Regions from separate parts of the Arthrobacter sp. 2MCAF15 genome, predicted to be linked through region 1. Evidence: riboswitches for the same ligand, from Rfam matches in the RefSeq annotation. Region 1 holds a riboswitch; the other holds the start of a gene.
What was found. Region 1 has a riboswitch for glycine ahead of gcvP (aminomethyl-transferring glycine dehydrogenase). Riboswitches for the same ligand answer to the same signal wherever they lie in the genome.
Positions count from the first base shown of each region.

Region 1 (17,166 bases):
CCAGAATCTCGACGACGGCGGGAAGTCCCGCCGTCGTCGGATCTAGATCCACCCGATCAGGGGACGCCGCTTCTTCAGCGGGCGGATCCGCGACAGCGACGCCGATATAGCCCGGCTGATGGCGTATCAGTAAGGCGCAGCAGCAAGGCAGGGGACCGGCCCATGACAATTCGCCGCAACCTGGATGCCGCCGGCAAGCCGCGAGTTGCCATGCGCCGCGCCAAATGAATTTCCGGCCCGTGTCGATTTTCCCTCGCGCTGTTCGACCTGTGGGTGAGAAGGTCGGAGGGCGACTTTCCACAACCTAGGAGATTGAAATGGCAAAGTACATGTTGATCATGCGCGGCACCGATGAGTCGTACGCCAACTTCGAGAAGGCCGACTTCAACGAAATGCTTGAGATCATGGGCAAATTCAATGACGAATTGATCCGCTCCGGCGTCCTGTTGGCGGCCGAGGGCCTGGACGATCCCAAGGAGGGCGTCGTGGTGGACTTTACCGGCGACACCCCGGTGGTCACTGACGGCCCCTACGGCGAGACCAAGGAGCTGTTCGGCGGCTACTACATCCTCGACGTCGCATCTAAGCAGGAAGCCATCGAGTGGGCGAAACGGGCCCCCATGACGGCGGGCACCAAGACCGAGATCCGCCGGGTACCCTCCATCGACGAGTTCCCGCAGGACAATGAATGGATCCAGAAGGAACGCGCCTGGCGCGAGCAGACCGGCCAGGTCTGAACCAGCCAACCCGGACTGCCCAGCCCAAAACAGCAGTGAGCAGCAACGCGGCAAGGGCCGCCGTCGAAGCGGTGTGGCGCATGGAGTCCGCCCGCATCGTCGGCGCCCTTGCCCGTTACACTGGCGATTTCCCGTTGGCCGAAGACCTGGCACAGGAGGCGCTCGCCGAGGCCCTCGTGTCCTGGTCGGTGAATGGGATTCCCGCCGAACCGGTGGGCTGGCTGCTGACCACCGGCAGGCGCCGGGCGGTGGACACCTTCCGGCGGCGTGCCGCCCGGGACGAAAAATACGCCCTGCTGGCCCGGGACCTTTCGGAGGCGGAACCGGGCGCGGATTCGCTGTTCAACCCCGACGCGATCGACGACGACGTGCTGGCCCTGATGTTCATCTCCTGCCATCCCGTCTTGTCCAGGGAAGCGCGGATCGCGTTGACCCTGCGCGTGGTGGGCGGCATGGGCACCGACGAGATCGCGAAGGCGTTCCTGGTTCCGGTGCCGACCATCCAGGCACGCATCACCCGGGCCAAGAAGACTTTGGCCGCTGCCCACGTTCCGTTTGCCGTGCCGGAAACGCGCGAAGTCCCCGAACGGCTTGGCTCGGTGCTCCAGGTCGTGTACCTGATTTTCACGGAGGGTTCCTTCGCGTCAGGCGGTGAATCCTGGATGCGCACGGACTTGGCAGGCGAAGCGCGCCGCCTGGCCAGGGTGCTCACGCGGCTGGCGCCCGAACCCGAGGTGTTCGGCCTGCTTGCCCTGATGGAACTGACGGCCGCGCGCTTCCCCGCGAGGCTCGATACCTCCGGCCGCCCGGTCCTTCTGGAGGACCAGGATCGACGGTTGTGGGACCAGTCGGCGATCCGGCGCGGCCGTGCCGCACTGGCGAAGGCCGCGGGGGCCGGCCGCGGGCTCGGCGCCTACGGGCTGCAGGCCTCCATCGCCGAATGCCACGCGGTGGCCCCCTCGGTCGCGGAAACGGACTGGCAGCGGATCGTCATCCTCTATGAGGCCTTGGGGCGGCTGGCGCCGTCGCCGGTGGTCGAACTGAACCGCGCGGTGGCGGTGGCCATGGCATCGGGCCCGGGCGCCGGGCTGGAACTGGTCGACGCGATCGCATCCCGGGGCGAACTCAACGGCTCGCACCTGCTGCCTGCCGTCAGGGGCGAGTTATTGACCCGGCTCGGCCGCCGCGGGGAGGCGCGATCCGCCCTGCAGCAGGCCGTCGCGCTGTGCACCAACGCGGCCGAACGCGCCGCGCTGGAACGAAAGATCGGCGAGCTGACCCGGCAGTAGGGCAGGGGCAGCCCGCGGGAGGTTGCCTAAACCAGCGGCCACGGATAGCGCATGCCGGTGCGGTCCACCGGCAGCGCCCGGGTGCGCAGCAGGCGCTGCACGCGGTGCTGCAAGGCGGTGACCTCCCCGTCGTCGAGAAGTTCAGTCAACTCGGGAGGTACCGCCTCCGCGAGCGGGGCAATGTCCTCGAGCAGGGCATCCGGGATGGGTTCGCCCGCGAAGTCCCAGATCACGGTGCGTAGTTTGAAACCTGCCGAGAAGCACAACCCGTGGTCGATGCCCCACACCCGCCCGTTGTCACCGCGCAGCACGTGCCCGCTCTTGCGGTCGGTGTTGTTGGCGACGTAGTCGAACAGTGCGATCTGCGCCAGGTCGCGGTGGGTCTCGGGGGCGTCGGCGTACAGGGTGAAGTAGTGCTCGCGGAAGTCGCACTCGATAAACCACTGCAGCGAACCGATCCCCAACGGGGCTTCCTCCCGGATCACAGTCGGCGGCACGAGTCCCCACGCCAGGGACTCGCTGAGCAGATAGGCCGCGCGTTCCCGCCGGTACAGCCCCGGCTCGAAATCGGACAGCGGCTGTTCCCCGGCCTCCGGCTTGTAGACCGCCCAAGCGGAGTCGTCACCGCAGGAAACCTGGACGAGGAATGTCTCGTTGCTGCTGCGCGGGAGGCGTCCGAGCAGCTCGACGCTGCCCTCGGCCAGCAGCGTCAGCTCCCGGCCGGACACCGTCTGCCCCGATTCACCGTCAGCCCCAGTTTCATCACGGCCCCCTCAGCCCGCTGAGGGGTTCCGACGTCGAATTCACCATGAGCACGGCGGGTGCCTGGCCCTCCACAAATGAAATAGCCGACACTGACCCCGGGCTGATGACGATCCGCTGGAAGAGGTCCAGGTGCGTGCCCAGGGCGTGGGCGACGGCGGCCTTGATGGGATCGGCGTGGGAGAAGCACACCACCACGCCGCCGGCATGGGCAGCGCACAGGGCCTCGAGGGCTCCGACGATCCGCGCCTGCATCTGGGTGAAGCTCTCGCCGTTCGGGAAGCGGAAGGAGGAGGGGCTGTGCTGCACGGTCTGCCACTGCGGGAGACCAGCCAGTTCGGCGAGGGAGGCGCCGGTCCACTCGCCGAAGTCGCATTCGAGCAGGCCGGCGTCCTGCTTCACTTCAAGGCCCGCGCGGGCTGCTGTGGGCTCCGCCGTCTCCATAGCGCGCTCGAGCGGCGAGGAATAGACGGCATCGACGGACAAACCGGCGAGACGCTCGGCGACCCGTTCAGCCTGGGCCCGGCCCAAGTCGGAAAGATGCAGTCCCGGGGCCCGCCCCGGGAGGACTTTGCCGGTGGTCGGCGTCTCCCCGTGGCGCACCAGAAGGAGGATCGTGCCCCGAGACTCCGATGAGGGTCCCGACGGCGGTCCGGATGGTGGCGCCGATGGTGCCGGCGGCATTGCAGCAGTCATCAGGTCTAAGCGTAGCGGCAGGGGTCCCCGCCCGAGCTTGCGAGGGGTGGGGCAGCCGCGTAGCGGTAGCGGCAGGGGTCCCCGCCCGAGCTTGCGAGGGGTGGGGCAGCCGCGCAGCGGTAGCGGCAGATGCAACCAATGCTCGGGAACCGGAAGAAATCCCTCGATTCCCCGCACAGTCGAGGACTACCGTAGAGGAGTGAGTGATCGCCCCGATATCTTCACTGTTGGTGAATTGCGTGCCTCCGGCCACGTTCATAAAGACCTGCGCCGCGAAATCCGCGACAACCTGCTCGCCGCGCTCGCCGCGGGCCGCGATCCCTGGCCCGGTCTGTTCGGGTTCAGCCGGACCGTCCTTCCCCAGCTCGAACGTGCCCTCATCGCCGGGCACGACATCGTCCTGCTCGGCGAGCGGGGACAGGGCAAGACGCGGCTCCTGCGCACCCTGGCCGGGCTGCTGGACGAGTGGTCGCCCGTGATCGAGGAATCGGAACTGAACGAACACCCGTACGAACCGATCACGGAACACTCCCGCGCCCGCGTCCTCACCGAGGGAGACCGGCTCCGCGTGGCGTGGCGCCACCGCTCGGAACGCTACGTCGAAAAACTCGCGACGCCGGACACCTCCGTCGCGGACCTGATCGGCGACGTCGACCCGATGCGGGTGGCCGAGGGCCGCCGCCTCGGCGACCCGGAAACCATCCACTACGGCCTGGTCCCGCGCTCCAACCGCGGGATCATCGCCATCAACGAGCTGCCCGACCTCGCCGAGCGGATCCAGGTCTCGATGCTCAACGTGATGGAGGAACGCGACATCCAGATCCGCGGCTACGTGCTGCGGCTGCCGCTGGACGTACTGGTGGTCGCGTCCGCCAACCCGGAGGACTACACCAACCGCGGCCGGATCATCACGCCCCTGCGGGACCGCTTCGGTGCCGAAATCCGCACGCACTACCCGATAGAGCTCGACGACGAGGTCGCCGTCATCCGCCAGGAGGGGCAGCTGGTGGCCAGCGTCCCGCCCGTCATCCTCGAGATCCTGGCCCGCTACACCCGGGCACTCCGGCAGTCTCCCGCGGTCAACCAGACCTCCGGGGTTTCCGCCCGGTTCGGCATCGCGGGTGCCGAAACCGTCGCCGCGGCGGCCCTGCGCCGTGCCAGCGTCCGCGGCGAGGACGAGGCCGTCGCCAGGATCATCGACCTGGAGGCCGCCGTGGACGTCCTCACGGGAAAGATTGAATTCGAGTCAGGCGAGGAAGGCCGTGAACAGGCCGTCCTGGACCACCTTCTGCGCACAGCCACCGCAGAAGCCGTGCGGGCGCACTTCCAGGGCCTCGACATGGGTCCGCTGGTGGCCGCTCTCGACGGCCACACCACGGTGACCACCGGGGAACTGGTCACGGCGCGGGAGTTCCTCCACAACCTTCCGAACCTAAACGGGTCCCGCCTGTACGAGGAAGTCAGTGAGCGCCTGGGCGCGAAAAACGACGGGCAGCGCGCCGCCGCCGTCGAACTTGCGCTGGAAGGCCTCTACCTCGCCCGGCGGATCTCCAAGGATTCCGACGACGAAGAAACGATCTACGGCTAGCAGTCCAAAGTTTAGGGACAGGAGGGCCCATGAGCGCGCACAACCGGTCCAGGTACGGCAGGTACGCCGGAGGGCCGGATCCGCTCGCCCCGCCGGTGGACCTGGCGGAGGCGCTCGACGCAGTCGCCGAGGACGTCATGGCAGGCTACTCGCCCCGGCACGCCCTGCAGGAGTTTCTCCGGCGCGGCGGCCGTAGCCGGGAGGGCCTCGACGACCTCGCCAGCCGCGTCCAGCAGCGCCGGAATGAACTGCTCAGCCGCCACCGGCTGGACGGCACCCTCAGCGAAGTCCAGAAGCTGCTCGACACGGCCGTCCTGGAGGAACGCAAGCAGCTCGCCCGCGACGCCATGATGGACAACACCGACCGCGCCATCCGGGAGATGCAGCTGCAGAACCTGCCCCGCTCCACGGCGGCAGCGGTCAACGAACTCGCCTCCTATGACTGGCAGTCCAGCACCGCGCGGGAGGCCTACGAGCGGATCAAGGATCTGCTGGGCCGCGAACTCCTTGACCAGCGGTTCGCCGGCATGAAGGAAGCACTCGAGAGCGCCACCGATGAGGACCGCGCGGCCGTGAGCGAAATGCTGCGCGACCTTAACGAGCTCCTCGGCAAACACCGGCGCGGCGAGGATACTGATGCGGACTTCCAGGGTTTCATGGCCCGGCATGGCCACTTCTTTCCGGAGAATCCACAATCCGTCGAGGAGCTGGTGGACGCGCTGGCCCAGCGCGCCGCCGCCGCCCAGCGGCTCCTGCGCTCCATGTCCGCCGAGCAGCGCGACGAACTGATGCGGCTCTCCGCCCAGGCATTCGGCTCGCCCGATCTCATGGCCGAGCTCGACCAGCTCGACGACAGCCTGCGCGCCTTGCGACCCGGTGAGGACTGGACCGGCTCCGAACGCTTCGACGGCGAGGAAGGACTCGGGCTCGGCGACGGCACCGGGGTGCTCCAGGACATCGCCGAACTCGACGAGCTGGCCGAACAGCTCTCCCAGTCCTATAGCGGCTCAAGCCTCGACGATCTGGACCTGGACGCGCTGGCCCGCCAGCTGGGACAGAACGCCGCCGTGACGGCCCGCACCCTCGCGGAGATCGAGCGGGCAATGCAGGACGGCGGCTACCTCCGGCGCGGGGCGGACGGGGATCTCCGGTTGTCGCCCCAGGCCATGCGGCGGCTCGGCAGGTCGCTGCTGCGGGACACCGCCAAGCAACTCTCCGGCCGGCAGGGGCGCCGGGACACGCGCGTCGCCGGGGCGGCCGGGGAACAGACCGGTTCCAGCCGGCAGTGGGAGTTCGGCGACGCCGAGCCGTGGGACGTCACTCGGACCATGACCAATGCGATCCGCCGCACTATCGCCGACGGCGGTGATCCGGGCCGCGGACTGCGCCTCGCCGTGGGGGACATCGAGGTGACGGAGACGGAGGCGCGCACGCAGGCCGCCGTCGTCCTGCTGGCGGATGTGTCCTTCTCGATGGCCGCCGAGGGACGCTGGGTGCCCATGAAACGCACCGCCCTCGCCCTGCACCACCTCGTCTCCACCCGGTTCCGCGGCGACCGGCTGCAGCTGATCACGTTCGGCCGCTACGCGCAGACCATGGACATCGGCGAGCTAACGGCCCTGCCGGCCCTGCGGGAGCAGGGCACCAACCTGCACCACGGACTGCTGCTGGCCGGCCGCTTCTTCCGCCAGCACCCGTCCATGCAGCCCGTCCTCCTGGTGGTGACCGACGGCGAACCCACCGCCCACCTGCTGGCCGACGGCGAGTCCTGGTTCTGCTATCCGCCGGACCCGGAGACCATCCGCGTCACGGTCGCCGAGCTGGACCGCCTGGGGCGTGCCGGCACGCAGGCCACGTTCTTCCGGCTGGGCGAGGACCCCGGCCTGGAACGGTTTGTCCAGCGCCTGGTCCGCCGCATCGACGGCCGGGTGGTGGCGCCCGAGACCGGGGACCTGGGGGCTGCCGTGGTGGGGGAGTACCTCCGCGCCCACTTCCGGGGGCGCCCCTACGACGACGCCGACTGGGCTGAATAGCGGGGCTGAACGGCGGCCCGTGGTCGAAAGTAGTTGCTTGCGCGCTATATATCTTTGTGCAACAATAAACACAGCGCTTGCAATTACTAGCGTGCGCGCCCTACTTCGTCGGCTGGCCACCGACGTCCCCGTCACCCGATCTGACTTCAGGAGAAACCATGACCGCCATTCCCACCGTCACGCTCAATAACGGGGTCCAGATGCCGCAGCTCGGTTTCGGTGTCTTCCAGGTGTCCGACGACGACACCACCGCCGCGGTCAGCGCGGCTCTCGCCGCCGGCTACCGGAGCATCGATACCGCCGCGATCTACGGCAACGAGGCCGGCACCGGCCGTGCGCTGGCGGAATCCGGGATTGCCCGCGACGAATTGTTCATCACCTCCAAGCTTTGGATCGAAGATCTCGGCTACGACGCCACCCTCGCGGCCTACGAGTCCAGCCTGGACAAGCTCGGCCTGGACTACCTTGACCTGTACCTGATCCACTGGCCCGCTCCCGGGCTGGGCAAATACGCGGACTCCTGGCTGGCCCTGGAGAAGCTGCTGGCCGACGGCCAGGTCCGGGCGATCGGCGTTTCCAATTTCCTGCCCGAACACCTGCAGACGCTCATCGACCTCGGCGGTACGGTGCCGGCGGTCAACCAGGTGGAGCTGCACCCGGCCCTGCAGCAGCGGGATATCGGTGCCTTCAACGCCGCCTACGGAATCGCCACCGAGGCCTGGAGCCCGCTGGCCCAGGGAGCCCTCCTCGAGGATCCGGCCATCCTTGATATCGCGTCCCGGCACGGCCGGAGCCCGGCGCAGGTGATCCTGCGCTGGCACCTGCAGCAGGGACGGATCATCATTCCCAAATCGGTCACGCCGTCGCGGATCAGCGACAACCTGGACGTGTTCGGCTTCGATCTGTCCGCGGATGAGCTGGCCGTTGTGGACGGACTCGAACGGGACGGCCGCACCGGCCCGCACCCGGCCGAATTCAACGGCTAGCCAAGCTAGACACCGGACGGCGGCTGCTCAGGGGAGCGCGTACACGCGGCGGGCGTTCTCGCGCGCGACGAGTTGCACGATCCTGCGGGCGTCTGCCTCCGAACAGTCGTCGTCGTCGATCCATCCGCCTACTACCTTGGCGATTGCGTTGCGCCACAGCCTCGCCCCGAGGTAGTGAAGTTCGGCCGGGCCGAGGGCGTCGGAGGAGTACAGGATCCTGGTGAAGGGGGCCAGTTCGAAGGAGCGGGCCACCAGATCCCGGCTCCGTGACCCGGTGTAGTTCACGGCGAGGCCCACGTCGATGTAGACGTTCTCAAAGGCATGGGCCAGGTAGCCTGCTTCGCGCTCGAACGGATAGCAGTGGAGCAGCATGATGGGTGTGTCCCGGACTTCGGCGGACCGGAGAAAGTCCAGGAGGTACAGGGGATTGGTCTTGTGGAGGTCCAGGTCTCGGTCGCCGAATCCGACATGGAACTGCACGGGAAGCTTCATCGACACGGCCGTATGGATCCCGTGGGCAATGAGTGTCACGTCGGTGAGCCTCGCCTTGGTGCCGGCGCGCGGGGTCTGCTGCCAGCGGCGGGCTGCCTCAGTGACCGCCGCCGGTGCTGGCCGGTTGAGGTCCTGGTCGAATCCTGCCCGGTAGGCGAGAACGGTTTTGACGCCCACGGCGGTGCGCGTGAGTTCGTGGAGCCGCTGGCCGAACTCGTCGACGTAGTCTGCCGGGTTGGCAATCTCCCGGATCAGCGACTCGGCGAGCAGTTCCAGCCGAACGATCTCGTGGGTGCGCGCGCCGGAGACCTCGGCCATGCCGGCCATGCCGAGGTAGTCAGCGGCGTCCAGTCCTGTGTCGATCAGCCAGTCGCTCACCCCGGCAGCGCGGGTCATACGCCGGCTGACCTCGAGTTCTCCTAGCTCGGCGCGCCGGCTCCAGTACTCCGCCGGTGAGGCGTGCCGGGGCAGATCAAGAATGCCGCTGCACCAGCGCCGGATGGCGAGCCCGATTTGTGTGTTGTAGGCGTCCCCGGGGTTGGCCAGTGGTTCGGTGTTCCCTTCGTTCAGCGAGTTCTGAAAGCGTGCCTCATCACCGTCGGCGTGAAACGCGCCATGCACGTGGTGATCGACGAGGCTGACGTGTTCGACAAAGTCCGGGAAGTCACCGCCCGCCATCAGATCGACCAGGCAAGTCGAAAGCGTTCGGCGAGCTCGTCCGGCGTGAGTTCGGCTGCGATGCGCTGTTCGTAGCGCCGGACAGCCACCGTGGCGTCGACGACGGCGTCTCCGAGAAGCCTGCGGGCAAGGCTTGAGTTGTCCAGGGTGTCGATGATGGCGGCGGGGGAGTTTGAGAGCAGCCGGACGTTTGCCTGGTGCCGTTCGTTTTCCGAAAGCCGTCCGGGGTCACCCGGGATCTCTGCCGGAAGCCCGCTTTTGCCGCGGATGCCGTCAAGGGCGAGGGCAAGGATGGCTGCGGAGGCCAGATACACGTTCGCCGACGGGTCGACGATTTTCACCTCGACGTTGGCTCCGTGCGGATTGCCCTGGCCCTCGTTCAGAAAGCGCACCGAGGCTTCCCGGTTTTCCAGGCCCCAGCACAAGTAGGCACCCGACCACGTGCCGGGCGCCAACCGGCTTCCGGACAAAACTGACCCCGTGAGGAAACCCTGGACATCCGGGAGCCCTGCGATGATTCCGCCAATGGCAGCGCCTCCCTCGGCGGAGATGCCGTGCGGTCCGCTGCCGCCGGAGAACAGCGGCACTCCGTTCCTTCGGAGCGAAAAGTGCTGGTGGGCGCCGTTTCCAACGCTGCCGGGAAAGGGCGACGGCGAGAACGAGGCCATCATGCCGTGGGCCCTGGCGACGATGCCCACGATAATCCTGGCAAGGACCACCGTGTCCGCGGACTGGACCGGCGGGGCCGGGGGAAGGGAAAACTCGAACTGGTTCCTGCCGTACTCGGCGTGAAGCTGCTCCAGGGGAAGCCCGGCCTGGTTCAGCGCTGAGAGCAGGTCATCGAGGAATTCCGATCGGTCCAGGAGGCCGGTTGCCCCGTACGGAACCCAGGGCGCGGTTTCCAGCGCTGCACCATCCGGGGCGACGAGAAAGAATTCCAGTTCGTGGCCCACGAGCGCCTGGTACCCGGCCTCGACCAGGCTGCCCTCGACGTCGGCCAGGCAACCGCGGGCACAGGCCGGAGAGGCGGCTCCATCCTGTTCGAAAAGGCGGGCCGGTGCCCATGCCCGGCCGCCGGGCAGGACACGGAGTCCCGCGATGTCGATCTTCAGGCGCATATCGCCGACCGTGGTGATGCTGTCCGTGAACGCTATCCCGCCGTCGATGGTGAAGACATGCCAGACGGGGGCGGCGCCCATCCCGGATTCGTGGAAGATTTTGAGCCGCGCCAGCGGAACGCTCTTGGCCAGCGTGATGCCCGAAGCATTCACCACCGTGCCGATCACGGTGCGGACGCCGGCAGCTTCGAGTTCGCGGTGGGCTTTCGCAACGGCGGATTCGTCGGCTGATGCGATGGGGGTCATGCGCCTATCATGCGGCCGCTCCTCATCCAATGAAAGGCTCACCCAATGAAAGACGCCCCCTCTGCACTGGGATCGCACCCGGGCACGGGTTTCCGGCCACCAGCCCGAGGCCCGTGCGGCTCCCCGGGAACCCGACGGCGGCACGTCCCGCCGTCGTCCACCCCAGCTGCCTAGATGTCCGCAAGCGTCAGCGCCGGCGGCGATTTTCCGTCGATGTCCAGGACGCCGAACTCCTTTGCCACCGCAGCGGCGATGAGCACCTGGCCGGTCCGCGTCATCAGGTCCGGATCATGGAACAGCGCATTGATCACCCGGCCGATGAACTCGGGGCTTTCGCTGGTCGAGAGATCGAATGCACCGCTTTCCGCCGCGGCCAGGACCGCCTCGGTGCGGACCAGGCCGGGGTAGAGCGAGATGACCGGAATGTCGAACGGTCTGAGCTCGACGGCCATGTCGGAGGTCATCTTGTCGGTGGCCGCTTTGGCGATGCCGTAGATCGTGTTGCCGAGGTGGCGCTGCGCGGCCCAGAAGCTGATGTTGACGATCAGGCCGCGGTGCCGCGGCGTCATCATGCGCGCCGCGTGCGCCGAACACACAAATGCGGCGCGGACTCCGGCGTCCATCATGCCGGTCCAGCGATGCGGCGCCTGCTCCCAGAACGGTGCCGGCCACGTGAACGCGCCGCCTTCGATCATCTTCTCGTACCCGCCCCAGGCGCAATTGACCAGCAGGTCGAGGCGGCCGCCCTCGGTCCGGATCGTGTCGAACACGTGCGCGGTCTCGTCATCGTTGAGATGGTCGCAGCGCAGGCGCACGATCTCCCGCGGGAGGTCCGCCTGCTCGATCGACCGGCCCGTGCCATAAACCCGGAACCCCGCGGCCTGAAGGGCAAGCGCGATGCCCCGGCCGACACCGCGGCTCGCGCCGGTCACCAGCGCAACGCCACCCGTTGGCGCGTCACTGCGTTCGCGTTCGCTGGTCATGCCAAGCGGCCCCCGCTTACATTTCGTCCCGTGATCCCCATGATAGGCCGGGCCCGGCGCCTGGTGCCCGCGACTTTCTCGGGCCCAGCACCCGGAGGCGGCCCTATCTAAATACGCACCCTTCGGGTTTACTGGGCCGCAAGGCTGACACGCAAAACATGGAGGGGGGAACCATGCGGTCCAAAGGAACATGGCAAATCGCAGCGGGCTCGATATTGCTGGTGGCCACGTTGTTCACGCTGCCGATGCCACTGGTTGAGGTGTTCTCGGGCAGCGCCGGACAGGGTGCGGCGGCTGTGTTCGTCCTGGGACTCGCGCTTCTAGCCGCTGGCCTCGGTTTGGTCGCCGTGGGTCTGTACAAGCGATCGCGGAACCTGAAGACGGCGCGCAGTTACGACACCAGGGAGCCCACCTCCTCCGACGAGGACCGGCCGACCAATCCTCATTCGATGCCCCATAGCTATGCCGCCCTTCCGCCTCCGGGGTAGACACTCCCAGCTCAAGAAACCAGAACCTCAAGAAACTCAGAACCACAAAAAATAAGACGACGACGGCGGGTGGTCCCGCCGTCGCCGTTCATGCAGCCCTGAAACCAGCACAGCCGCGGTGCCCTGAGAACGCGGCCTGAGGCCTTGAGGCAGCGCTTCGGCGCCTTAAATCCGGCTATACCCGGTGGCTGCCGCGACGAGCGCAACACCCTCGACCCCTTGACGATGTGACCTGCGTCGCGTAAATTGTTCAACAATTCGGATTGTTCAACAATCCAACAATTGATCCTAATAATTGAACGCAGTCCCGACTTCCGCAGCCCATCACGGTAGCCGCACACGCACCCGAAGGTCCCGACCCGCATCGCCGCAGGCCCGGACCGAAAAGGCGCACCAACACCAGCCGCCCGCACTTGGCTGACATCCCCACTCTTCATGGAGGTACACATGGCCGCTTCATCCGTAACGGCCCCCGCTGACCCGAAGCCCTTTGTAGGGCGCAAGGGCATGTACAAGGCATTCGCGGCCAGCCTGACCGGAACCGCACTGGAGTTCTATGACTTCGCTGTCTACTCCGCCGCGGCTGCGATCGTTTTCCCGCTGATCTTCTTCCCGGCCTCGGACCCTGTCACGGGCACCCTGTTGGCCTTCTCCACCTACGCCGTGGGCTACATTTCCCGGCCCGTCGGCGGCATCATCTTCGGTCGGCTCGGCGACGAGATCGGCCGCAAGAAGATCCTGGTCATCACGCTCATGCTGATCGGCGCCGCCACGTTCCTCATCGGCCTGCTGCCCACGTACGGCAGCATCGGCATCATTGCCCCCGCCATCCTGGTCTTCCTTCGCTTCGCGCAGGGTGTCGGCGTCGGCGGCGAGTGGGGCGGGGCAGTGCTGCTCTCCAGTGAATTCGGTGACCCGAACCGCCGCGGCTTCTGGGCATCCGCCGCGCAGATCGGCCCGCCCGCCGGCAACCTGATGGCCAACGGCGTGCTTGCCGTCCTGACCATGGCCCTGTCCGAAGAGGATTTCCTGAACTTCGGCTGGCGAATCGCCTTCCTGATCTCGGCCCTGCTGGTGGCCTTCGGGCTCTGGATCCGGCTCAAGCTTGAAGACACCCCCATCTTCAAGGCCATGGAAGCCAAAGGAGACAAGCCCAAGTCCCCCATCCGCGAAGTCCTGGCAACCCAGCGCCGCCCCCTCATCGCAGCCATGCTCAGCCGCATCGGCCCGGACGTCCTCTACGCTTTGTGCACCGTCTTCATGCTCACCTACGGCATTCAGAAACTTGGCTTCGACCGCGGCCAAGTGCTGGTGGCCGTCCTGATCGGTTCGGCACTCCAGATTTTCACCATGCCGCTCGCCGGGGCCATCTCCGACCACATCAACCGCCGGCTGGTCTACGCAATCGCCGCAGTGGCCGCCGCCGTCTGGGGGTACCTGTTCTTCATCGTCCTCGAAGGTCGGTCCCCGGTCATGCTGATCGTGGGAACGGTGCTGGGCCTGCTCTGCCACTCGTTTATGTACGGACCCCAGGCGGCCTTCGTTGTTGAACAGTTCTCGCCGCGGCTCCGCTCCACCGGCAGTTCGCTGGCCTACACCTTCGCCGGAATCATCGGTGGCGCTATCGCACCGTTCATGTTCACCCTCCTGCTGAGCACCTTCAACAGCTGGGTCCCGGTTGCCATCTACCTCAGCGTTGCCTGCCTCCTGACCCTGGTGGGCCTGGCCCTGGGCCGGGACTCCGACGTTGCCGAGGACCAGGAGTACCTGCAGCCTTCAACTGAGCTGGTGGAAAATGATCCGGCTGTAAATGAGCTGGTGGAGGCCCGATGAACCAGGCCAACGCACACCTGGCACCCTCCGATGCGCGCCTGAAGTTCCGCAACGGCCTGGTCACCCCCACCTCCGGATGGGGCGATGGCTACACCCAGGCAAACCTGATAGCGGTGACGGCGGACTACGCCGACGAATTCATCGAATTCTGCCGGCTCAACCCCAAAGCCTGCCCCGTCATCGACGTCATCCCGGCGGGACAGTACGGGAGCGTCCTCGCCGCGGGGGCGGACATCCGCACTGACATCCCGGCCTACCGGGTGTGGGTGGACGGCGAACTTGCCGATGAAGTCACGGACGTCGCATCGGTCTGGCGTGATGACATGGTGGGCGTCCTCATTGGCTGCAGTTTCACCTTCGAAGCCGCGCTCGCCAGCGCGGGCGTCCCGCTCCGGCACACCGAAACCGGCCGCAACGTCCCCATGTACCGCACGAACATCGAGTGCACCCCTGCCGGACGAATCCACGGACCGATGGTCGTCTCCATGCGCCCGATGCCGCCCGAACTGGTCGAAACGGCCATCAGGGTGACGTCGGAGGTGCCCAAGGTTCACGGCAGCCCGGTTCACGTCGGGACGCCCGGGGACCTCGGCATTGCCGACATCAACCGTCCCGACTTCGGCGATGCGGTGGAGATCCGGCCGGGGGAAGTGCCGGTTTTCTGGGCCTGCGGCGTGACACCGCAGAGCGCAGTGATGGCATCCAGGCCAGCCTTCGCCATCAGCCACGCCCCCGGACACATGTTCATCACTGATGTTCCCGAAAGCACCTACCGGGAACGGCCAGGAGCGTCATCGTGAAGAAGAGATTTCCCGTAGCCGAGAAACGGGCACGCAGGATCATCAAACTCTCAGCGCCGCGGCGTCAAGCCACGGGCACCCACTGCGAACTGACCGGAGTCTGGCAGAGCCCGGCCGGAGCGAGCATCTCGATGCACGAGGGCCAGCTCCTCCCGAGTGATGCCGGCCGGCCGTGTGTCTGGACGTACGCGGGCCAACCGGCAAGCAAGGCCGATTCCGGGGCCGCCCGGTGGGCAGCTCCGGAGTATCACAGACTGTAAGGGCACCAAACGGCAAGCGGACGACGGCGGGACTTTTCCGCCGTCGTCCGCTTCCGGCGACTCCGGTGCCGTGCCGTACCTCCGAGGCTCGGCATTCGGCCTCCACGAACCTCCCCGGCCGGCGGACTAGTTGGCCTAGCCTCGCGGACGCGGACCGGCCTGCGGTTGTTATCGTCAAACAACGCCTCATACGGACCCACCTCTTGCAACCGGCCCCTGCAACAAGTAACGTGTGAGCCGTGTCACCCACCAGTGGCACAGCTTATGATCTGCGGCGGGAGAGTCCTGCCGGTACGTTCAGCAGGCGCCGTAGGAGCAAATCCTCCCCAGGAATCTCTCAGGCCCACGTACCGCCGCGGCAAGGCAACTCTGGAAAGCAGTCCGGGAAACCGGGCTCACCGACGGTGCAAGTGGCGCCTGCTAACAGCAGGCAACGCGGAAACTCTCAGGTCCAATACAGAGCGGGGAGGAACCCGAATCATCGTGGCACTCTGTGCCACCTGAATTATGGAGTTCCTCATGACGATTCAGTCGTCCCCGTCCACGTTCGCAGACCGCCATATCGGTGCGCGCCGCCAAACAGACATCGACACCATGCTCAAGGCCGTCGGCTACGACAGCGTAGACGGCCTCGTAGACAATGCACTCCCCGCTTCCATTCGCCAGGAAAAGCCGCTCAGCCTGGACAGCGCCCTCAGCGAAGTTCAGGTGCTGGCCGAACTGCGCAAGCTGGCTTCCAAGAACAAGACCGCCGTGCAGATGATCGGCCAGGGCTATTACGACACCGTCACGCCGCCGGTCATCCGCCGCAACATCCTCGAGGCCCCCGCCTGGTACACGGCCTACACGCCCTACCAGCCGGAGATCTCCCAGGGCCGGCTCGAGGCGCTGCTGAACTTCCAGACCATGGTCCAGGACCTCACCGCGCTGCCGGTCGCCAACGCGTCCCTCCTCGACGAGGCCACCGCCGTCGCCGAAGCCGTGCTCCTGATGCGCAGGGCAAATAAGTCCGCAGGACAGAACGCAGGTGCCCGCGACGGCAAGACGGTCCTGGACGCCGACTGCCTCCCGCAGACCATCGCCATTGTGCGGGGCCGCGCCGACGCATTGGGCTTCGAGGTCGAGGTCGCCGACCTCTCCCAGGGACTGCCCGCCGGGGACATCAACGGCGTCGTCCTGCAGCAGCCGGGCGTTTCCGGCCGGGTGTGGGACCAGTCCGCCGTGATCGCAGAGGCCAAAGGCCGCGGCGCCCTGGTCACCGTGGCAGCGGACCTTCTGGCCCTGACCTTGATCACCCCTCCGGGCGAGCAGGGCGCGGACATCGCCGTCGGTTCCACGCAGCGCCTTGGCGTGCCGCTGTTCTTCGGCGGCCCGCACGCCGCCTACATGGCGGTCCGCGAGGGCATGGAACGCACGCTCCCCGGCCGCATCGTGGGCGTCTCCAAAGATAACGCCGGCGTCCCCGCCTACCGCCTGGCCCTGCAGACCCGCGAGCAGCATATCCGCCGGGAGAAGGCCACCTCGAACATCTGCACCGCGCAGGCGCTGCTGGCCATCGTGTCCTCGTTCTACGCCGTCTACCATGGCCCGGACGGGCTGAAGGCGATCGCCGAGACCGTCCACAACAACGCCCGCGCCCTCGCCGCCACGCTGAAGATCGTCGGCCGCGAACTGGCGAGCGACTCCTTCTTCGACACCCTCACGGTCCGCGTGCCCGGCAAGGCCGCCAAGGTCATCGCCGCCGCCGAGGCCCGCGGCATCAACCTGCGGCTCATCGACGCGGACACAGTTGGCGTGTCAGTCGATGAAACCACGACGCCGGAGGTCCTTTCCGCGGTGGTTGTCGCCTTTGGCGCCGGTCCGGTGGTGGAGGCCAAGGGCTTCGAGCTGCCCGAGGGTGTGCTGCGCACCTCCGACTTCCTGCAGCACCCGGTCTTCAACACGCACCGTTCCGAAACGCAGCTGCTGCGCTACATCCGCAAGCTCTCGGACCGCGACCTTGCCCTGGACCGGACCATGATCCCGCTGGGTTCGTGCACCATGAAGCTGAACGCAACGGCCGAGATGGAAGCCATCTCCTGGCCGGAGTTCGCCTCCATCCACCCCTTCGCGCCGGACTCCCAGACCGAGGGGTGGCGGGAACTCATCAGCGGCCTCGAAGCTGACCTTGCTGAAAT
Region 1 covers NZ_JBFRGZ010000017.1:2,857-20,022, reverse strand. The annotation lists gene AB4089_RS17525 (YciI family protein) at 318-737, shown strand; gene AB4089_RS17520 (RNA polymerase sigma factor) at 773-2,026, shown strand; gene AB4089_RS17515 (SCO1664 family protein) at 2,053-2,754, opposite strand; gene AB4089_RS17510 (MSMEG_4193 family putative phosphomutase) at 2,789-3,484, opposite strand; gene AB4089_RS17505 (sigma 54-interacting transcriptional regulator) at 3,684-5,072, shown strand; gene AB4089_RS17500 (vWA domain-containing protein) at 5,102-7,105, shown strand; gene AB4089_RS17495 (aldo/keto reductase) at 7,264-8,091, shown strand; gene AB4089_RS17490 (amidohydrolase family protein) at 8,119-9,261, opposite strand; gene AB4089_RS17485 (glutamine synthetase family protein) at 9,261-10,625, opposite strand; gene AB4089_RS17480 (SDR family NAD(P)-dependent oxidoreductase) at 10,796-11,608, opposite strand; gene AB4089_RS17475 (MFS transporter) at 12,544-13,929, shown strand; gene AB4089_RS17470 (putative hydro-lyase) at 13,926-14,729, shown strand; glycine riboswitch at 15,255-15,352, shown strand; glycine riboswitch at 15,354-15,459, shown strand; gene gcvP (aminomethyl-transferring glycine dehydrogenase) at 15,497-17,166, shown strand, end outside.

Region 2 (11,950 bases), on a different contig from region 1:
ACCACCGCGACCCAGCGGGCGGCCGAGACGGCCCGGGAGGCCGAGTCGACAGCGCTGAACTTCCCGGAACAGGACCCCAACGAGAAACTGCTGGAAGACATGCGCATCCACCCCGTGGAGATCCTGCTGGCTCCGGACCTCGTGGACATGGTCTCCGGCGCTTCCGATGACCTCCTGGCCCGGGTCCGGTCCCTCCGGCACAAGATCGCCATGGAACTGGGCCTGGTCATCCCTCCGGTCCGCACGCGGGACAGCGTGGACCTGCCGCCGGCCACCTATGCCATCCGGATCGCCGGCGTCGAAGCCGGCCGTGGCACGGCCCCCGGCGGCCAAATGCTCGCCCTCGGCGAGAACCTGGATTCGCTCCCCGGCGCGGCGATGATCGAGCCCGTGTTTGGGCTCGCCGGAAAATGGATTCCGGGGGAGATGCGGCACAACGCCGAAATGACGGGCGCCACGGTGATCGACCGGGTCTCCGTCCTGGTCACTCACCTGTCCTCGATCGTCGCGGCGAACGCTGCCCGGCTGCTGTCCCGAGAGGACGTCCGCGTGCTGACCGAGGGAGTGCGCAAGCAAAGCCCCTCGGCCGTCGACGAGCTGACCCCGGCCCTGCTCTCCCTCGCCGAGCTGCAGCGCGTCCTCCAGGGCCTCCTGGACGAGCAGGTCCCCATCAACGACCTCGCCCGGATCTACGAGGCCCTCACGCTGCGCGCCAAGATTTCCACGGATCCGGAATCGCTCGTGGAAGCCGCCCGGCAGGCCCTCGGCCCCGCCCTCACGGCCAAGTTCATGGACGGCCCCGTCCTCAACGTCATCATGATCGACCCCGTCCTGGAACAACACATGCTCGAGGACATGCGGCCCGCGGAAGGCGGCAGCCAGATCGTCATGGGGCAGGAAAGGCTCGACGCCGTGCTGCGCTCGGTGCGCTCCGCCGTCGACGCCGCGGCCGCCGCCAACCGCCAGGCCGTGCTCGTGTGCGCCCCGGCGCTCCGGCCGGCCATCCACCGGCTCGTGGGCGCCCAGCCGGGGTCCGTGCCCGTGTTGTCCTACCGCGAGGTGACCTCCGCCAACGTCCGGATCGAAACAGTAGGAGTGGTGCGCCATGCCGAACCGCTATCGGCTTAAGGGAGCCTCGCTTGAGGAAATCCGCCGCAAGGCGGAGCAGCAGTACGGGCCCGCGGCCAGGATCGTGTCCGCCGAACGCGTCATCAGCCCCGGCATCGCCGGCCTCTTCGCCCAGGACCGCTACGAGGCAATGATCGAGATCATGTCCAAACATGAGGTGGTCACCGGCGAGGTAGTGCCCGACGCCGACATCCTGGCCGGGACCGAAACGGCGCCCCCCGGCAGACCCGCCGGAGAGGGCCACGCCGGAGAGCGCGACGCCGGCGCTGCCGCCGCACCGGCGGCGCCCGCACCCGCACCCGCAGCCCAGACCGGACCGCCGGCCGCGCCTGCTGCGGCCAGGACCGCCGTCGGACCGTCCCATCACTTTCAGGGCGCCGCCATCGCCGCACTGCTGGAAGAGGCGGACGCCGCCGAGCTGAGCCTGCACCGGCCCGCCGCCGGTGTGTCCACCGAGTCACGGGACTTTGCGGAGATCCTGGAGCAGCTCGGCGCCGGGCTCAGGACCCCGGCGGAACCAGTTCCCGCCGCCGACCCGGCTTCCGCCGTCGGAGTTCCCGCCGAAAGCTACGCCGGGCCGGCCGACCGTGCTGCCCAAAGTCCTGCTGCCCCAACACCCGCCGCCTCAATTCCAGTTTCAACTCCCGCCGCCGCGCCGGGCCGGGCGCCGGGGGATGCCGGGGTTGCCCCCGCACCGCTGAACGGCGTCGGCGATCTCGTGGTTCTGGTCGGGCTGGGGGAGGACGCCATGGATGCCGCCCTGGCCATGTCCATGGCGGCGGGCGGTGCGGATGTCCGGACCGCCGGCGAGCTTTCCGCCTATGGCCACCTGCACGTTGACGGGCGGCAAAGCGCCACGGCCGCCCGCGCCCACGCGGTGCTGACTGAGCGCACCGTCCTGGTGGCGTTCGGACTCGGCAAAGCCCGCAACGCCCTGGCCCGGGTGCAGTCCGTGGCCGCGCTCTCCGCCGACCAGGTCTGGGTGGTGGTCGATGCCGGACGCAAGCATGAGGACACGAAGCGCTGGGTCGGCGTGCTCTCCGCCCAGCTCAACGTTGCCGCGGTGGCGGTGGTCGGCGCCTCGGAGACGGGGTCGCCTGAAAGCGTCAATGGCCTGGGCCTGCCCGTGGGCTGGATCGACGCCCGTCCCGCCGGTCCGGGTCCGACATGGCAGAACCGGCGGGAATCGTCCGAAGCTCCCCGCGGTGAAGGGTAGATTGAGAAGATGCTGGTACTTACACGCAAGCCGGGCGAACAGATCATGATCGGCGACGGCATCGTCATCACGGTCCTGGAAGGCCGCGGCGACGGTGTTCGGATAGGCATTGAGGCACCCCGGGGCGTGCCCATCCAGCGCCGGGAAGTCATCGAAGCCATCGCGGCCGCGAACCTCGCCGCGGCGGAAGCCGGCCCGGAGGCCGAGGACGCGCTGCGCGGGCTCCTGCCGCCCGCACCTTCCGCCAAGGGCTGAAGCCAGGTCCCGGATCAGTCCTTTTCCCCGCCCAGATACTGGGCCAGGGCGGGCTGGGGTGCGCGCCGGACCACGGCCAGGACCCGCTCCAGGTTTCCGCCAGTGGCCAGCTGATCCAGCAGTCCGGCGGTGCCCGCCGGGCCGGGACGTCCCGGCAAGGGGAGGAGCCGCAGTGCCTCTTCGTTCACGCGGGCGGCCGCGCCGAGCCGATCAAGAAGTGCGTGCAGGGCGTCCAGATGCTCACCCAGGATCTCGGCCCAGGGGCCGGCGGGTGCGGCCGCAATCAGTTCAACCAGCGTCGCTTGTGCCGGCATACCCCATTGGGCCGCGACGACGGCAGATTCGACACTCCGGGCCAGGCCTTCAAAGCGCAAACGGTCCAGCACGGCTTCGATTTCGGAAGCCATGAGGCGCAGCCATTCCACATTCCCGGCCCCGACGTGCAGCCGTAGCGTTTCCAGCCTGAAAAGGAGCAGTTCCAGCTGCCGGCGCTCCTGCCACAGCGCCGCGGACAGATCACTTGCGCTCATGGGCCCCATTCTCTTTCCGCCCCCTGAATCGCAGCTTCGGGGCGGGTACCGCACTTTTTGCCAAGCTTTTCCCTGAGGGTACACGCAGATCCGGGATCAGGTGATAGGTTTCCTCCATGGGTGCTGCGCCCTGCTTGCGAACGCTGACTCCAATGGGGGGAGTACCGGTCGGTTTGGGTGCGGTTCTCGGCGTTTTAAGGGCTACAGCCCTTCGGATCCGGTCTCATGGGGGGACACAGTATTGAATCGCGTGGAACGCAACGAGATGGTCACGCAGCACCTTCCGCTGGTGGGGTATCTCGTCTCAGATTTGTGCTCGAAGGCGTCACACCTTTCTCGCGATGATTTGGCCTCGGCCGGTGCAATTGCCCTGATCACGTCGGCCGATTCGTTCGATCCCGACCTCGGGGTCCCCTTTGGCGCGTTCGCCCGCCGGCGCATCCTAGGCGCGTTCGCGGACGAGATGCGGGCCAGCGACTGGGCCACCCGCTCCGCCCGCCGGCGGATCAAGGAAACCATGTCCGTCCAGGAAACCCTGGCATCCGCCCTTGGCCGCACGCCCACAGTGGACGAGATCGCCTCCGCCCTTGGCGTCCAGCAGAGCGTTGTGGAGGCCGCGCTCGCGGATGCCTCACGCACGCTGACACCCCTCGATGAGGCCGTGGTGGATACCCTGGCCGCCGAGACCCTCACCCCGGAACACTCCGTGCTCGCGGATGAACGGCTCCAGTACCTGCGGGCCGCCGTGAAATCCCTGCCGGAACGGATGCGCTACGTCGTGGAGGAGATCTACTTCGGCGACCGGACGGTCAAAGACCTGGCCGCCGAACTCGGATCCACCCATGCTGCGGTGTCCCAGCAGCGTTCGGAGGCCATCCGGCTGATGCGCGACGGACTGACCGCGCACTACGCCGATGACCCCGCGCAGCCGTTCGAACCCCAGTCCAGGATTACGCCGCGGCGCCGCAACGACTACCTCACCCAGCTCTCCGAGGCCACATCCGGCGGCATCACCCGTGCCGTGTTCCCCCGCGGCCCGGTCCTCAACGAAGCCGTCTAGCCGCCCCCGAAGCAGTTAGTAAGCCGGCTTAGTAAGCTGATCGAGAAATTCCTCCCCGAACCGTCGCGGCCCGACGCCGCCCTGCGGTAGCGTCGAAAGCATGGGCCGGGCCGCCAGTACGCGGCGCGCGCGGCCTCCACCGCACCGGTTCTATCGAGGAGGACGCATGAAAGCAACACCCACACTGACGACCAACCTGCAGGCAGTCCTGGTGGACCTGATCGAACTCCACGTTCAGGGCAAGCAGGCGCACTGGAACATCGTCGGGACCAACTTCCGGGACCTTCACCTCCAGCTGGACGAGATCGTCGACGCCGCCCGCGGGTTCGCGGACGACCTCGCCGAGCGCATGCGCGCCCTCCACGCCCTCCCTGACGGCCGAAACTCCACGGTTTCCAAGTCCACCGCGCTGGCCGAGTTTCCGGCGGGGCTGATCAGCACGAAGGACGCGATCGAACGCATTGTCGCAGCGCTGGAGGCGGCCGTTGGCACCATGCGCAAAGTCCATGACGAAGTGGACGATGAAGACCCCACCACCGCCGATCTGCTGCACGAGTTCATCGCAAAGTTTGAGCAGTACGCCTGGATGGTCAGTGCCGAGACCATGAAGGCCACCGCCAGCGTGACCACTCCGGACAGCAAGTAGGTCCTGCTAGCACCAGGCCGCACCCACGAAACTCCAGCGTCCGGCGTCGGGTATTTTCCCGGCGCCGGACGCTGGAGTTTTTCAGCTACGGAATGGTCCTGGAAGGGCAACGCATGTCGGTCGCGCTGAGCACGGTCGAACTCGAGCCCGACGGCGATGGAACCGGTGCTGCTAGCTTGCCTTCGGCACCTTCCGCAGGAGGACCGCGGCGAGCACGCACGCCCCGGACATGAGGACCAGGGCGATGGAGGCCGTGATGTGTACGCCCGAGTCGAAGGCGGTGCGCGCGGCCGCCGTCACCGCCTCTGCCAGCGGCGCCGGAAGCATCCCCGCGAGCTCCACGGCGCCGGCGAGGGTCTCGCCGGCCTGGTTCGTGGCAGAGGCCGGGGCGAGCTCGGACACGCCTGCGGGGAGCCGGAGGTTGCCCTGGTAAGAAGCCGTGAGGATCGAGCCGAGGATCGCCGTGCCCAGCAGGGACCCCACTTCATAGCCGGTCTCGGAGATGGCGGCGGCGGCCCCCGACTTGTCCGCAGGCGCAGCGCCCAGGATCAGGTCATTGGAGATCGTCTCCGCGGCACCCACGCCCAGGCAGAGGACCAGCAGCGCGGCCAGCAGCAGTGACGGGCCGTGGCTGTGGTCGCCGAATGCCACCAGGAAGTAGCCCGCCGCGCTCAGCAGCAGGCCGCCGGCCACCACAAAGCCGGGCCGGACCTTGCGCACCAGGGGGACCACCAGCAGCCCGGCAACGACTGTGGCGATGAGGGCCGGGACCATGGCGACACCGGAGGCGGAGGGGGACTGCCCCTCCAGCAGTTGCAGGTGCTGGGCCAGGAAGAGAATGAAGCCGTTGAAGGAGAACAGCGCCAGGACGTTGGCGGTGATGGCGGTGCTGAAGACCCGGTTGCCAAAGAGGCTGACATCGAGCATGGGCGCCGTGCTGTGGTCCGCCTTGTGGCCTCTGGCCAGGGCGCGCTGGCGCCGGATGAACACGTAGCCCATGAGCAGCCCGGCTCCGATGCTCGCGAAGGCCTCCAGCGAGGGCCCGTGGGTGGCGAGGGTTTTGATCCCGTAGACAACGGGCACCATGACCAGCAGGGACAGGATGATGCTGGGCACGTCCACGCGTCCGGGCTTTGGGTCGCGGGACTCCGGGATCAATGCCGGACCGAGCAGCAGCAGGGGCAGGATGATCGGCACTGCGACCAGCAGGACGGCGCCCCACCAGAAGTGCTCCACCAGCCAGCCGCCGGCAATCGGCCCGAGGGCGGCGCCGCCGGAGAAGCCTGCGGCCCAGATTGCCACGGCCAATCTGCGCCGGTTGGGCTGCGGGAAAATGTTGCGGATCAGGGAAAGCGTTGATGGCATGAGCATGGCGCCGAAGAGGCCAAGCCCGGCGCGGCCTGCGATCAGCCATTCGGCGCTCGGCGCGAACGCCGTCAAGGCCGAGACCGCGGCAAAACCTGCGCTGCCCACGAAGAGCAGCCGGCGCCGGCCGATCCTGTCACCCAGGCTGCCCATCGCAACCAGGAGTCCGGCCAGAACCAGGGGGTAGGCGTCGATGATCCACAGCAGTTCGACGCCGGAGGCGTCCAGGCTGCGGGCGATGGCGGGCAGGGCGAACGTCAAGGCGGTGTTGTCCACGGCCACAAGCAGGACAGGGAACATCAGCAGGGCCAGCGCCACCCAGTCGCGCCACGGGGCCCGGGGGCCGGTGGCCGACAGGGTGCTGGTGGTGACGGTGATCGACGGAATGCTCATGGAACATAACTATACCGTCTGGACGGTACAGTTAAGAAATGCGCCACCGGACAGGCATGATGGGAGGCATGCCCAGGAAACCCGTCGCCCGCGAGGCCGTTCTCCACGCCTTCGAATCCCTGCTCATCGAAGTCGGTGAACGCGCCGCGACGCTGGACGCCGTCGCGCGCCGGGCCGGAGTCTCCAAGGGGGGCCTGCTCTACCACTTCCCGACCAAGGAGGCGATGATCGCGGTCCTGCTCGAGCGGCTGGACGGGCACCTCGCTGCCGATGTTGCCGCCATGGCTGAGGCCCCCGAGGGTGCGGCGGTGTACTTCATCAAATCCTCGGTGTGGGCGGACACCCCCATGGACCGGGTGTTCGTCGCGGCCACGAGGCTCGCCGAGGTGGCGCACCAGGAGACCCTCCGCCGCTTCGCCGCCGCCCAGGCGAACTGGCTGGAACTGCTGGCCGCCGACGTCGGGCCCGCCATGGCGAAAGCCGTCCTGTACATGGGGGACGGGCTGTACTTCAACGCCATGCTGGGCCGGGGGCCGGGCGGGCAGCCGCCGGAAGTCAATGACGACGTCGAGAGCCTCCTGGCCGCCGTCGAGAAGCTGCGCCGCTGACGGCCGCCGAGACCCCGCTCGCCGAATACGCCGGAAGCCTGCGACTACGCCGGAACGAAACGGCGTCCCCGCACGCCTGCGGCGAACTCGCGTGGCCGGACCTGTAACTTGGGGCCGCCGCCGGGAGGGAGTTTGCGGACGCGCGCCCGGCATAGGACAATGAGTGCTGTGACTGTTGTCACCCCAATTGAATACGCCTTTGATCTGCGGCGGGAGAGTCCTGCAAGTAGGTACAAGCAGGCGCCGTAGGAGCAAATCCTCCCCAGGAATCTCTCAGGCCCACGTACCGCCGCGGCAAGGCATCTCTGGAAAGTAGCAGGTGCGTCCTTAGCGCGTTGTGCTCACCGACGGTGCAAGCGGAGCCCCTGATGCGGGCTGCGCGGAAACTCTCAGGTCCAATACAGAGCGGGGAGGAACCCGAATCAATGTGGCGTACCCTGCGCCGCCTGAGTTATGGAGTTCCTTGTGACTGTTACCCCAGCCTCCACGTCCTTCGTTGACCGGCACATCGGCGCCCGCCGCCAGGCCGACGTCGACGCCATGCTGAAGGCTGTCGGCTACGACACCGTCGACGCCCTGGTGGACACCGCCGTTCCGAAGGACATCCGCCAGGACTCCGACCTCGCGCTCGCCGCTGCCCTCAGCGAAGTCGAAGTCCTCGCCGAACTGCGCAAGCTGGCGGCGAAAAACAAGACCGCAGTGCAGATGATCGGGCAGGGCTACTACGACACCCTCACCCCGCCGGTAATCCGCCGCAACATCCTCGAAGCCCCGGCCTGGTACACCGCCTACACGCCCTACCAGCCGGAAATCTCCCAGGGCCGGCTCGAGGCGCTGCTGAACTTCCAGACCATGGTCCAGGACCTCGTCGGCCTGCCGATCGCCAACGCCTCGCTGCTGGACGAAGCCACCGCCGTCGCCGAGGCCGTGCTGATGATGCGCCGCGCCAACAAGAACAAGGCCGCACATGACGGCAAGACCGTCCTCGACGCCGACTGCCTCCCGCAGACCATCGCGATCGTCAAGGGCCGCGCCGAGGCCCTCGGCTTCGAGGTTGAGGTCGCCGACCTCTCCAAGGGCCTGCCCGCCGGGGTCATCAACGGCGTCGTCCTGCAGCAGCCCGGCGTATCCGGCCGCGTGTTCGACCACACCGCCGTGATCGCCGACGCCAAGGAACGCGGCGCCCTCGTCACCGTCGCGGCCGACCTCCTCTCCCTGACCCTCATCACGTCCCCGGGCGAGCAGGGCGCCGACATCGCCGTCGGCTCCGCCCAGCGCTTCGGCGTGCCGCTGTTCTTCGGCGGCCCGCACGCGGCCTACATGGCGGTCCAGAAGGGGCTCGAACGCTCCATGCCCGGCCGCCTCGTAGGCGTCTCCAAGGACAACGCGGGCGTCCCCGCCTACCGACTGGCCCTGCAGACCCGCGAGCAGCATATCCGCCGTGAGAAGGCCACCTCGAACATCTGCACCGCCCAGGCGCTGCTGGCCATCGTGGCATCCTTCTACGCCGTCTACCACGGCCCCGACGGGCTGAAGGCGATCGCCCAGACCGTCCACAACAACGCCAGGACCATCGCGGCGTCCCTGAAGGCCGCCGGCCTCGACGTGCTGCACACCTCGTTCTTCGACACCATCACCGTCTCCGTGCCGGGCCGCGCCGCAGAGATCATCGCGGCCGCCGACGCCAAGGGCGTCAACCTGCGCGCCATCGACGCCGACACCGTCGGCATCTCCGCCGATGAGGCCACGACGGCGGCCATCGTCGCCGACGTCGTCGCCGCCTTCGGGGCCAGCGTCGTTGACGCAGCAGACTCCTCCTTCGGCCTGGACACCGCCGTCGAACGGACCTCCGACTACCTCCAGCACCCGGTGTTCAACACCCACCGTTCCGAAACCCAGCTGCTGCGCTACATCCGCCGCCTCTCGGACCGCGACCTTGCCCTGGACCGCACCATGATCCCGCTGGGCTCGTGCACCATGAAGCTGAACGCCACGGCCGAGATGGAAGCCATCTCCTGGCCGGAGTTCGCCTCCATCCACCCGTTCGCCCCGGACTCGCAGACCGCCGGCTGGCGCGAACTGATCGACGACCTCGAAGCACAGCTGACCGAGATCACCGGGTACGACCAGGTCTCCATCCAGCCCAACGCCGGGTCCCAGGGCGAACTCGCGGGCCTGCTGGCCATCCGCGGCTACCACCTCTCCCGCGGTGAGGCCCAGCGCAACGTCTGCCTGATCCCGGCCTCCGCCCACGGCACCAACGCGGCCTCGGCCGTGCTCGCCGGCATGAAGGTCGTCGTCGTGGCCACCGCCTCCGACGGCACGATCGACCACATGGACCTCAACGCCAAGATCGAGGCCAACAAGGACGCCCTGTCCGCCATCATGATCACCTACCCCTCCACCCACGGGGTGTACGACGCCGACGTCCGCGAGGTCTGCGACGCGATCCACGCCGCCGGCGGCCAGGTCTACATCGACGGCGCCAACCTCAACGCCCTCGTCGGCCTGGCCCAGCCGGGCCAGTTCGGCGGCGACGTCTCGCACCTGAACCTGCACAAGACCTTCTGCATCCCGCACGGCGGCGGCGGACCCGGCGTCGGCCCGGTCGCGGCCAAGGCCCACCTGGCACCGTTCATGCCGGGCAACGCAGCCGATCCGGCCAACGGCGCCGACGGAACCCCGATCTCCGCCTCCCGCTACGGCTCCGCCGGCGTCCTGCCGATCTCCTGGGCCTACGTGAAGCTCATGGGCGGCCAGGGCCTCACCGAGGCCACCAAGTCGGCCCTGCTCGCGGCGAACTACATCGCGGCCCGCCTGAACGACTCCTTCCCGGTTCTGTACACCGGCGAGGGCGGCCTCGTGGCGCACGAGTGCATCCTGGACCTGCGCGAACTCACGGCCAAGACCGGAGTGACCGCCGAGGACGTGGCCAAGCGCCTGATCGACTACGGCTTCCACGCCCCCACGCTCGCGTTCCCGGTGGCAGGCACCCTCATGGTGGAGCCGACCGAATCCGAGGACCTCGGCGAGATCGACCGCTTCATCACGGCCATGGTCGCCATCCGCGCCGAAATCGACCAGGTGGCCCACGGCGACTTCACCGTGGAGCACAGCCCGCTGCGCAACGCACCGCACACCGCCGCCGCCGTCATCAGCACCGACTGGACCCGCGAGTACCCGCGCGAGCAGGCCGTCTTCCCGGTCCACACGCTCAAGCAGGACAAGTACTTCCCGCCGGTCGGCCGGATCGACGGCGCGGCCGGTGACCGCAACCTGATCTGCTCCTGCCCTCCCCTCGAAGCCTTCGAAGAAGACACAGCAGGCCACTCCGACGACTCCGCCAACTCCGGCTCAAACAAGTAAGGACAGCCAACGATGACTGAGAATTACACGGCACTTTACGAAGAACACAAGAAGCTCGGCGCCTCCTTCACCGACTTCGGCGGCTGGCAGATGCCGCTGAAGTACAGCTCCGAACTCGCCGAGCACCACGCCGTCCGCATGTCCGCGGGCCTGTTCGACCTCTCCCACATGGGCGAAGTCTGGGTCACCGGTCCGGACGCCGCAGCCTTCCTGGACTACGCACTGGTGGGCAAGATCTCCGCGATGGCCATTGGCAAAGCCAAGTACTCGCTGATCTGCAACGAGGACGGCGGCATCATCGACGACCTCATCACCTACCGCCGCGGCGAGCAGAAGTTCCTCGTGGTCCCCAACGCGGGCAACGCCAAGGTCGTTGCCGCTGCCCTGGCTGAGCGCGCTGCAGGCTTTGACGTCACGGTCCAAGACGCCTCCGCCGAGACCTCGCTGATCGCAGTCCAGGGTCCCAAAGCCCAGGAGATCCTGCTACGCCTGGTTCCCGCCGCGCAGCACGAACTCGTCACCGGCCTGAAGTACTACGCCGCTGTCGACGTCCCCTTCATGTTCGGCGGCGCCAGCCAGGACCTCCTGCTGGCCCGCACCGGCTACACCGGTGAAGACGGCTTCGAGATCTTCGTGGCGAACGACGACGCCGCCGCCCTCTGGCAGGCGCTCGTCGCCATCGCCGAAGACGGCGAGCTGACCCCCGCCGGGCTGGCATCCCGCGATTCGCTCCGCCTCGAGGCGGGCATGCCGCTCTACGGCAACGAGCTCTCCCTCGAAGGGGATCCGTTCGCCGCCGGCCTGGGCCCCGTCGTCGCGCTGTCCAAGGAAGGCGACTTCATCGGCAAGGCCGCACTGGCCGCCAAGAAGGAAGCCGGCGCCGGGGCCACGACGGGCCGCAAGCTCGTCGGGCTCAAGGGCCTCGGACGCCGGGCCGGCCGCGGCCACTACCCGGTCCTCAAGGACGGCAACGTCGTCGGCGAAGTCACCTCGGGCCAGCCCTCGCCCAGCCTCGGCTACCCGGTCGCCATGGCCTACGTCGACGTCGAGTTCACCGAGCCCGGCACGGCCCTGGACATCGACCTGCGCGGCAAGGCGGAGCCCTTCGAAGTAGTGGCACTGCCTTTCTACAAGCGCGTCAAGTAGCCCGACAAGTACCTCAACGGACCAGCCGCTTCAGCGGTTCCCGGTTCCGGGGCTGGCTTGCCCCAGTTTTCACGCGTGCTCGCTCGTTTGACCCGCCGTCCCCCTAGCCTCGCAAGCTCGGCCAGGGAACCCCGACGGCGGTCACTCGCTTAGACGCACGCTTTCGAAAACCGCGGCCAGCCAGCCCCTCGAGGACATGTCACCTTTGAGACGACGCCACGCCGGGACCAATGGGAA
Region 2 covers NZ_JBFRGZ010000020.1:810-12,759, reverse strand. The annotation lists gene AB4089_RS19165 (flagellar biosynthesis protein FlhA) at 1-1,128, shown strand, start outside; gene AB4089_RS19160 (hypothetical protein) at 1,106-2,344, shown strand; gene AB4089_RS19155 (carbon storage regulator) at 2,354-2,599, shown strand; gene AB4089_RS19150 (flagellar protein FlgN) at 2,614-3,129, opposite strand; gene AB4089_RS19145 (sigma-70 family RNA polymerase sigma factor) at 3,371-4,189, shown strand; gene AB4089_RS19140 (Dps family protein) at 4,356-4,835, shown strand; gene AB4089_RS19135 (MFS transporter) at 5,007-6,593, opposite strand; gene AB4089_RS19130 (TetR/AcrR family transcriptional regulator) at 6,662-7,201, shown strand; glycine riboswitch at 7,402-7,500, shown strand; glycine riboswitch at 7,502-7,615, shown strand; gene gcvP (aminomethyl-transferring glycine dehydrogenase) at 7,655-10,567, shown strand; gene gcvT (glycine cleavage system aminomethyltransferase GcvT) at 10,580-11,713, shown strand.
Region 2: it holds a riboswitch for glycine, as region 1 does, so the genes downstream of both, gcvP (aminomethyl-transferring glycine dehydrogenase) here and gcvP (aminomethyl-transferring glycine dehydrogenase) in region 1, are expected to answer to the same signal.